Regions from separate parts of the Clostridium lapidicellarium genome, predicted to be linked through region 1. Evidence: riboswitches for the same ligand, from Rfam matches in the RefSeq annotation. Region 1 holds a riboswitch; the other holds the start of a gene.
What was found. Region 1 has a riboswitch for cobalamin ahead of AB8S09_RS09000 (ABC transporter substrate-binding protein). Riboswitches for the same ligand answer to the same signal wherever they lie in the genome.
Positions count from the first base shown of each region.

Region 1 (4,379 bases):
TAGACACATCAATTTCAGCTCCTTATAGAGATCATTTTTTCCAAACAGGTTGTTGTTGTTGAAAGTTATTGCACCGCCTTCGGCAGTAGTTAGGTTTTTCACTGCGTGGAAAGAAAAGACGTGGGCATCTACCTGTGTGCCTACTTTTTTGTCTTTGTAAGAAGCACCAAATGCATGTGCTGAATCGGATACGAGAAGTATGTCCTCACGGCCCTTGGCTTTTAAAACCTGTTTTATGGCGTCATAATCTACTGGTACGCCTGCAAAATCCACAGAATATATAGCCTTTGTATTTGGCTTTATAGCGTCGTATAATTTTTCAGGATCGATCAGAAAATCATCTTTTTTCACATCCACGAAAGTGGGAAGTATTCCACAGTGAATGGCTCCACTTGCAGTTGAAGTGTAGGTATAGGGGGTTGTTATTACATCGTCGCCTTTTTTTATGTGAAATACCCTTAGAAGAATTTCAAGCCCCGAAGTTGCATTTGCCACTGCCAGTGCATGGTTTGAACCGCAGTATTCAGCTATTTCCTGTTCAAATTTGGCTGTTTTGGGTCCTGTAGTTATCCACCCAGATTTTAAAACATCCACTACTGAATCTATTTCAGCTTGTGTAATATCTGGAGGGGAAAATGGAATTTTTTTATTCATAGTTATCAAATCCTTTCAAATTTTAGGTTTAGTGCCGTGAAAAAAACCAGTGTCCTTTGTTATATAAATATATCCATTTTTATCTATCTCAGACTGTAAAAAATCTTTAAGATTCCGGAGCCCGGTTTCGTCAAGGGCATTTTTTGTATTTCCCGGCATTGAAAATAAATAATCCGCCAGCGGGCTGGAAGAAGTTACCCTGAGATTGTCTTTATATCTTTTCAAGGTTACGTCCTTAAACCATCTTGAAACTTTTGCAAGCCCGTTTTCAAGCTGAAATTTTCCGGTCAGATTCCAGCTGTCTGTGGTTATCTCGGGTGAGTTGAATTTTTTGACAATATCCCTCATCTCCCTCATGTGATTTTTACCGACTGTAGAAGCGTAAAACTGTCCTTTAGGTTTTAATACCCTGCAGATTTCAGAAAGTGCCCTGTCTATATTGGATACATGATAGAGTACATGATTTGCAATTACTGCGTCAAAGCTGTTTATGCCATAGGGAATATCCTGTGCATCTGCCAATTTGAATTTGAATCTTGCAGAATTTAGATTCTTTTTTGCATCTTCCAGCATACCTGCGGAAAAGTCAGTTAGGGTTATATTCCACCCGCTTGGAATTTTATGTAGGTTTTTTGCCCACAGCTCTCCGTTGCCGCATCCAAGTTCCAATATGCTGGCATTGTCTGGAAGGTTCAACTGCTCAAAAAACCAGTTCATCCAGCCCTGTTTATTTGTGCTGAAAAGCTCGTGTATTCTGATTCTGGCTTTTAAATTAGAAGCATTTTCGTATTGCTCTATCCATTTTTGATCTGCATTTACTGCATCTATTATATTTATGAATTTATCCCAGTTTAACTCTTTATTTTCATCAATCATGTGGACAGCTTCCTCTATGGATTTTATTACAGATTTTATATGATATATTTTTTTCTTCATTATTTCTTTTTGTATTTCCAGAGATTTTTTTAAGTCGTTGTGATTTATGTCATAATTCATTATCCTGGATATATCTTCGAGAGAAAGGCCTATGAATTTAAGAGTTAATATTTTTTGCAGCTTGCTGAAGTCTTCAGGGCTGTATAATCTATGACCCTGCTGGCTGTATGAGCAGGGTTTTAAAAGCCCGATTTTATCATAATATCTCAGTGTTCTCAAAGTTACACCTGATTTTTTGGCAAATTCACCTATGCTGATCAAATTGGATTTTGGAACAGACACTGCATATCACCTCTACCTAAATTATTGTATCACATGACGTTACGTAAGGTACAACGAATTTTTTTAAATTCCATGGTATTTTGTATAATAATTGCATAAATTAATAGCATAATAAGTTATAAACGGGATAAGTAGAGCTTCAAATTGTGTTAATATACTTATAATTTTACTTTTAGATCTAACATTTTACCATTAGCATACTTTCATTTCTTATATTACGAATTGAAGATGATAATAAAATTCAGTTGATACTGATTATAATGTATTATATAATGATAATAACTTAATATTTTGCATATAGGTGATTGTTATATGTTTTTATAGCAATTTAAAAGGGAAACAGGTGAAAATTCCTGTACGGTCTCGCCGCTGTGAGGTAGAGGTTCTTGTTATTTGCCACTGGAAATGGGAAGGCGACAAGTTCCTATGAAGCTGAGTCAGAAAACCTGCCTATAATGTATATTCTGTTAATTTACTTTACGAAAGATGAAGTGGAATAATGTATGTAGAACTATAGAAGTTTCATGATTTTCCATGGAGCTTTTATTTTTTGTATAAAAAAGTAAAGGGAGTGTTGTTTATATGAAAAAAATAAAAGGAGCAGTATGCATTTTTTCGGCAGTTATTTTATCTGTTGGCATGCTTGTAGGCTGTGGAGATAATTCACCTACAACTAAAAATTCCTCAAATCAGGGTAATAAAAATAGTTACAAGGAAGTTGCAATTACAGATACACTTCAGGGAAAGAAGTTTCGGGAGAAATTTACAGAACCTCCTAAACGGGCCGTTAGCCTGGCAGGTTTTACAACGGAGATGATGCTTTCTCTTGGACTTGCCGATGATATGGTTGGGAGAGCTTATCAAGATAATAAAATCCTTGACAAACTGACAAATGACTATAAAAAGGTTCCGAAACTTTCTGATAAGAATCCGTCAAAAGAAAAACTTTTAAGTGTACAGCCAGATTTCCTGACAGGATGGGATTCGAGCTTTTCAGAAAAAAACTTTGACAGGGAATTTTGTAAAAAGAATGATATAAAAATATATGTACCTAAATCTGTAGCCGACAATGCTAATATTGATATGGTATACGAGGATTTTGAACAGTTGGGTAAAATATTTAATGTATCTCAGAAAGCTGACAGTATAATAGAATCTATGAAAAATCAGATTTCAGACACCCAGGCAAAAATTAAGAAATTTGCAGTAAATCCTAAAAGAGTTTTTGTCTATGATTCAGGAGAAGATGCACCTTTTACAGCATCAGGCGGTTTAGCTAAGGATATTATAAAACTTTCGGGTGGGAAAGACATATTTGATGATGTAAACAAGTCCTGGGCAACTGTTACTTGGGAAGAGGTTGTAAAGAGAAATCCGGAATATATTATTATTGTGGATTATGATAGCTCCGACGATGTAAAATCCAAAAAACAATTTTTGCTTTCGAATCCTGCATTAAAAAATGTGGACGCTGTAAAAAACGATAAAATATTTGTAGTAGGACTCACAGATTTCGAAGCAGGTGAAAGAGATTCAAACACAGTGAGAAAAATTGCCGGAGAGCTTTATCCAGAAGCTTTTAAAAATTAGGAAGATATAGTTATGAAATTACCAATAAAAAATAAATACAACTACATAGTATTTTGTATGTTTCTCATACTAATACTTATAATTTCAATAGTAATTTCGACACTTGTTGGAAGTGTAAATATAAAATCCGGCTGGATATTCAAGATTATAGCCAACAATTTATTGAAGTACAATTTGTTTGAAACTGTATGGCCTGCATCCGTCAATTCTATAATATGGGATTTGAGGCTACCAAGAATTCTTCTGGCATTTTTGGTAGGGGCTGGATTGTCTGTCTCAGGTATAGCAATGCAGGCGCTCACGAAAAATTCATTGGCGGATCCCTATATTTTGGGAATATCATCGGGAGCATCCACGGGAGCTGTAGCAGTTATATTACTTGGCGTTTTTGGCAGCTTTTCAGGATATGCAGTTCCTTTCGGGGCGTTTTTGGGGGCCATGATTTCCATTGTAATAGTATTTAATATAGCCAATTTTAAGAGAAGAAGTACTCCTACGAGACTTGTGCTTACAGGAGTGGCTATTTCAGCTTTATTTTCTTCGGTTACGAATCTGATGGTATTTACGGTAAATGATGAAAATAAAGTTCGTTCGGCACTTTTCTGGATGGAAGGTTCGCTGGGGGGAACAAAATGGGAATATATACCGGTTACATTTTTTGTATTTGTCTTGTGCTCGCTTGTGATTTACATATTCAGTAAACCGCTGGATGCTATTATGCTTGGTGATGATATTGCAACTACTATAGGAGTTGATACAAAGTCTCTGAAGATAATTGTGATTGTTATGACCACTTTGCTTACAGGAGCCATTGTATCCGTAAGTGGTGTCATAGGTTTTATTGGGCTCGTAATACCGCATATATCAAGAAGTATTGTAGGGTCAGAACATAAAAGGATAATACCTGTTTCTATTCT
Region 1 is NZ_JBGFFE010000011.1:49,239-53,617, forward strand. Features, by position in the region: gene AB8S09_RS08990 (DegT/DnrJ/EryC1/StrS family aminotransferase) at 1-654, opposite strand, end outside; gene AB8S09_RS08995 (MerR family transcriptional regulator) at 670-1,872, opposite strand; cobalamin riboswitch at 2,155-2,340, shown strand; gene AB8S09_RS09000 (ABC transporter substrate-binding protein) at 2,455-3,462, shown strand; gene AB8S09_RS09005 (FecCD family ABC transporter permease) at 3,475-4,379, shown strand, end outside.

Region 2 (4,379 bases), on a different contig from region 1:
AGAAGGATATAAAAGTTTTGATGTGATATACAGACTTATGGGCAGAAAGATATACACGGAATCTATGATGGAAGAATATTATGATTTTATAGCGAACTTCTAATAAAATTAAAAATAAACGGCAAATTAATTATAAATTTGCTGTTTACTATAAAAAATATTTACAAAAACACTAATTTATAGATTATCTCTAAATAAACACTCTATGTTAACTTAAATTTTACAAAATAAAAAAGGGATAATAGATAATAGTCGCTTTCTAAAAAATTAAGTTAGATAAGGGGGTTATTGACATGAAAGAGAATATACTTATGTTATTAACACTGGAGGAAATAAGTAATATAACTAAAGGTTTGAAAATTGCGATTGATGCTGTAAATGAAAACAATATGAAGATTGATGAAAAATTGGCGGATAATATAGAGGATGTACTTAGAAAATTACTTCAAGTAGAAGCTGAGTGTTCAAAGTAATATTTGTTAAAAGCCTGTGCTGTTGGGCCAATTTACATTGGCCTACCGGCATGAGGTGACAGAGCTTAAATTTTGATGAACAGTTTTTCCAGTTATCTAATTGAATTACTATATTGTATAAATAAAGTTATTGAGGGGTAAAAAGGTATGAATGTAGCATTTTTTCTTACACCTAAGGCAGAGGTGGTCTATGAAACACCAAATTCTACTATGAAGCAAGCATTGGAAAAAATGGAGAAGTACAGATATACGGCTATTCCACTTATTGATAATAAAGGCAGGTATGTGGGAACTCTTACTGAAGGTGATCTGCTTTGGAAGCTTAAAAATACTCCTGATTTGAATTTCAAAAATACCGATGGGGTGCTTTTAAGGGAAATTCCAACCCGCATGAATAATAAATCAGTGAGGATCAATTCGGATATGAAAGATCTGATATCACTGGCGGTAAATCAGAATTTTGTACCTGTGATAGATGACAAGAACGTGTTTATAGGCATAATAAAGAGAAGTGACATAATAAATTATTGTTATAGACAATTGTTTAATAAAAAGAATAATGTAATTGACATTGTATAATTCAAATATTAAATCCTTTGACGAGGAAGAGTAACTATGTACTCAAGTTGAAGAGAGCCGGAGAAGGTGGGATCCCGGCACCAAATATGTAGTGAATGGACCTAAGAGGAGTAAATTGAAATCTACCCGGTGTAGAAAGTAGTGGTTAACGTTGGCCATACGTTATAATGGATAGGATATGTTTGTATCCGAAAAAAGAGGTGCTTTTTTAAAGCACAATTTAGGTGGTACCGCGGAAATCTCCGTCCTGTTTTCAGGATGGAGTTTTTTTTTATCTAAATGCTGCACGTCTGGATAAGTTCTTCTAAGTTTCAGGTTGAGAAAAGTATTCCTTATAAGTAAACTCCACCTGGACCTAAGAATCACTTGATGGGAAAATGTGAAAATTGGTGGTGTTTATTATGTTATGAGAGAAATATTTAAGATATATGTATAAATTTGGAGTGTTGTCTTAGAGTTTAATATTTAAAATTATGATTTTAATTTTTAGGAGTGTGTAAATTATGGATTTGAAAAAAATGATTATAAATTCAATATTACTTGCAGTAGGTGCGGTTCTGCATCAAGTGGTGCCTCCAGTTTTGTTCGGCATGAAACCGGATATATCTCTGGCCATGCTTTTTGTAATACTTATATTCAATAGAGATTATAAAATATGTGTTTGCTCTGGTGCCGTGGCCGGAATTTTGGCGGCGGCGACTTCTGCCTTTCCAGGAGGACAATTTGCCAATATAATTGACAGGCTGGTGACTATAAATGTAATGTTTTTTCTGATAAAACCCCTTAGAGATAGAATAAGCAGCCAAATAAATATAATACTGGCCACGGCAGTTGGTACAGTAGTGAGTGGAACTACATTTTTATCGGTGGTTTTGTTTACAGTAGGACTCAGCACCGGCTTCAAGGTATTGTTTTTAAGTGTAGTCTTACCTGCAGCTGCTATAAATACCGTAGTAGGTATTATTTTATTCAATATAATAAGTATAGCAGTAAAGAGGGGAAAGATAAGCCATGCTTAGATGGTAAATTTAACTTGACAGTTTTATAAGTTTGTGAGAAACTTATTTTAGTTATTGATTGAATGATAATTTTAATTTTATTTTAAAATATAATATGAATATATAGGTGCTTTTGCTTAAAAGGGAAGCAAGATGAAAAGTCTGCACGGTCCCGCCGCTGTAAAAGAGGAATCCTTGCAATATATGCCACTGGGAAACTGGGAAGGCTGTAAGGGTGATGAATCCAAGTCAGAAGACCTGCCTATATGTTAGTGACCATTTGACTCTACGAGTGATAGGGAGGTGACTTAGGTGATGAAATTTTATGATTCTTCAGATAAATCATAACCACTTAGCATTTGCTGAGGGGTTATGATTTATTTGGCTTTTTGTTAAAAATCTTACAATTAAACTGGAGGTATTTTAAAAATGCATATTGAAGATGGTATTTTATCACCGCAGGCATGGGGAACATGGTATGCGATAAGTGCCGTGTTTATGGTGCCTGGTATTAAAGAAATAAAAAGAAGAGCTAAGGAAAATTTGTATTATAAACCATTTTTAGCAATGATGGGAGTAGCTGTATTTGTTATATCATGTATGCATATTCCCGTTCCCGTAACAGGTTCCTGTTCTCATCCCTGTGGCACAGCTTTAGCTGCTATTGTTGTTGGGCCCTGGGCTACAGGTGTGATTTCAGCTATTGTATTGTTCTTTCAAGCTATATTTTTAGGACATGGAGGTATAACCACTATTGGTGCAAACACTTTTTCAATGGGTATATCGGCGGGTATTTTGGGATATCTGTGCTGGAAAATTTTGCGGCATTTTAAGAGCCCCATTTGGCTTGCAGCAGGTGTAGCAGGTTTTGTGGGAGATATAGTTACTTATCTGGTGGCTGCCTTGGAATTGGCAATAAGTTTACATGGACATGTTCCTTTGATGAAACAGTGGATGATATTCTTTTTAGGGTATGGACCTACACAAATACCTTTAGCCATTGCGGAAGCTATATTTACAGCCTTAGTTCTCGAGGCCATGGTAAAGAGACGTCCAGATTTGTTGCCGGGAGTGCTCAGAGAAAAGGAGGCAAAGTAATTATGGAATCAAATGGTAATACAAAAAATGGAAATAATAAGGGAAAAAGTATTAAATTTTTTGATGGCTTTACCCGTGTTATGTTAATAGTTATGATAATTTTATTTGTCTTCATATTTGGAGCGTCGAAATATATGGTAAATCATAAGATGGAAGGTGGAGGTACAGATGACAAGGTAAATACCATGGCTTCTAGTAAGCACAAGCCTTTTATCGAACTTCCTGGAGATGCACAGGTGGGAGCTTTTTCCGTGGCAAATTTTTTTGCGGGTATGATAGTAGGACATCATTGGGAAAAATTGTTTGGCGAATCCAGCAAAGATAAAAATTAATTAGAGGAAGAATGAATTATGGAACTATCTTCATTTGGAAGGATATCTAAAAATAAAAGTTTTTTACATCGTTTGGACGGAAGGGTAAAGACCGTATTGTTTCTAAGTGCAATTGTAATAACAACTTTTCTTTCCAAATGGTACCTCATAGTGTTTTTGTGGGTACTGTCTATAATTGGATATTATACTTTGGGTATTCCCTGGAAGAGGCTTATAAAAAGGCTTTTAATACCATTTAGTATAGCATGGCTTGTATTTGTAAGTGTACTTTTTACAAATGGGGAAACTGTTTTGACCTATATTCCCATTGGAGCCTATCATTTGAACATATACAGCGAGGGACTATCACTTGGAATTTTGTTGATGCTCAGAATAATGGCAGCAGTTAGCTTGGCATGTATACTTTCCTTTTGCACTCCTATGATTGAAATACTTGAGACACTCAGGATACTTAAAGTTCCCTCAATTATAATAGATTTGGCTGATATGATGTACAGGTATATATTCATAATTGAGGATACGGGAAAAAATATGAGACACGCCCAACTGAGCCGTATGGGAGATAGATCCAGCTGGCTGAGGCGCATAGAAGATACAGGAAAAATAGCGGTGTATGTCATGATAGAATCCCTGGATAGAAGTGTGAGAGTCTATAATGCCATGCTTTCGAGGGGATATAACGAAGATAGTAAACAAGCCAAGTTTTTTACTTATCCTGTTCCGGTTAAAGATTTTCGCTTTGGAATTTTAATAGCGGTTTTATTGTTGGTTTTAATTCTTGTAAATATATTTATTTAAAGGAGAATAATTTATGTCACTTATTGAAGTGGATGATGTCAGCTATGCCTATGGTGACGGCAGCATGGCACTTAGAAATGTTAATATGAAGATAGAAAAAG
Region 2 is NZ_JBGFFE010000013.1:6,689-11,067, forward strand. Features, by position in the region: gene AB8S09_RS09680 (HNH endonuclease) at 1-103, shown strand, start outside; gene AB8S09_RS09685 (hypothetical protein) at 294-473, shown strand; gene AB8S09_RS09690 (CBS domain-containing protein) at 621-1,052, shown strand; T-box leader at 1,061-1,305, shown strand; gene AB8S09_RS09695 (tryptophan transporter) at 1,556-2,071, shown strand; cobalamin riboswitch at 2,159-2,330, shown strand; gene AB8S09_RS09700 (energy-coupling factor ABC transporter permease) at 2,480-3,148, shown strand; gene AB8S09_RS09705 (hypothetical protein) at 3,151-3,480, shown strand; gene cbiQ (cobalt ECF transporter T component CbiQ) at 3,499-4,278, shown strand; gene AB8S09_RS09715 (energy-coupling factor ABC transporter ATP-binding protein) at 4,292-4,379, shown strand, end outside.
Region 2: it holds a riboswitch for cobalamin, as region 1 does, so the genes downstream of both, AB8S09_RS09700 (energy-coupling factor ABC transporter permease) here and AB8S09_RS09000 (ABC transporter substrate-binding protein) in region 1, are expected to answer to the same signal.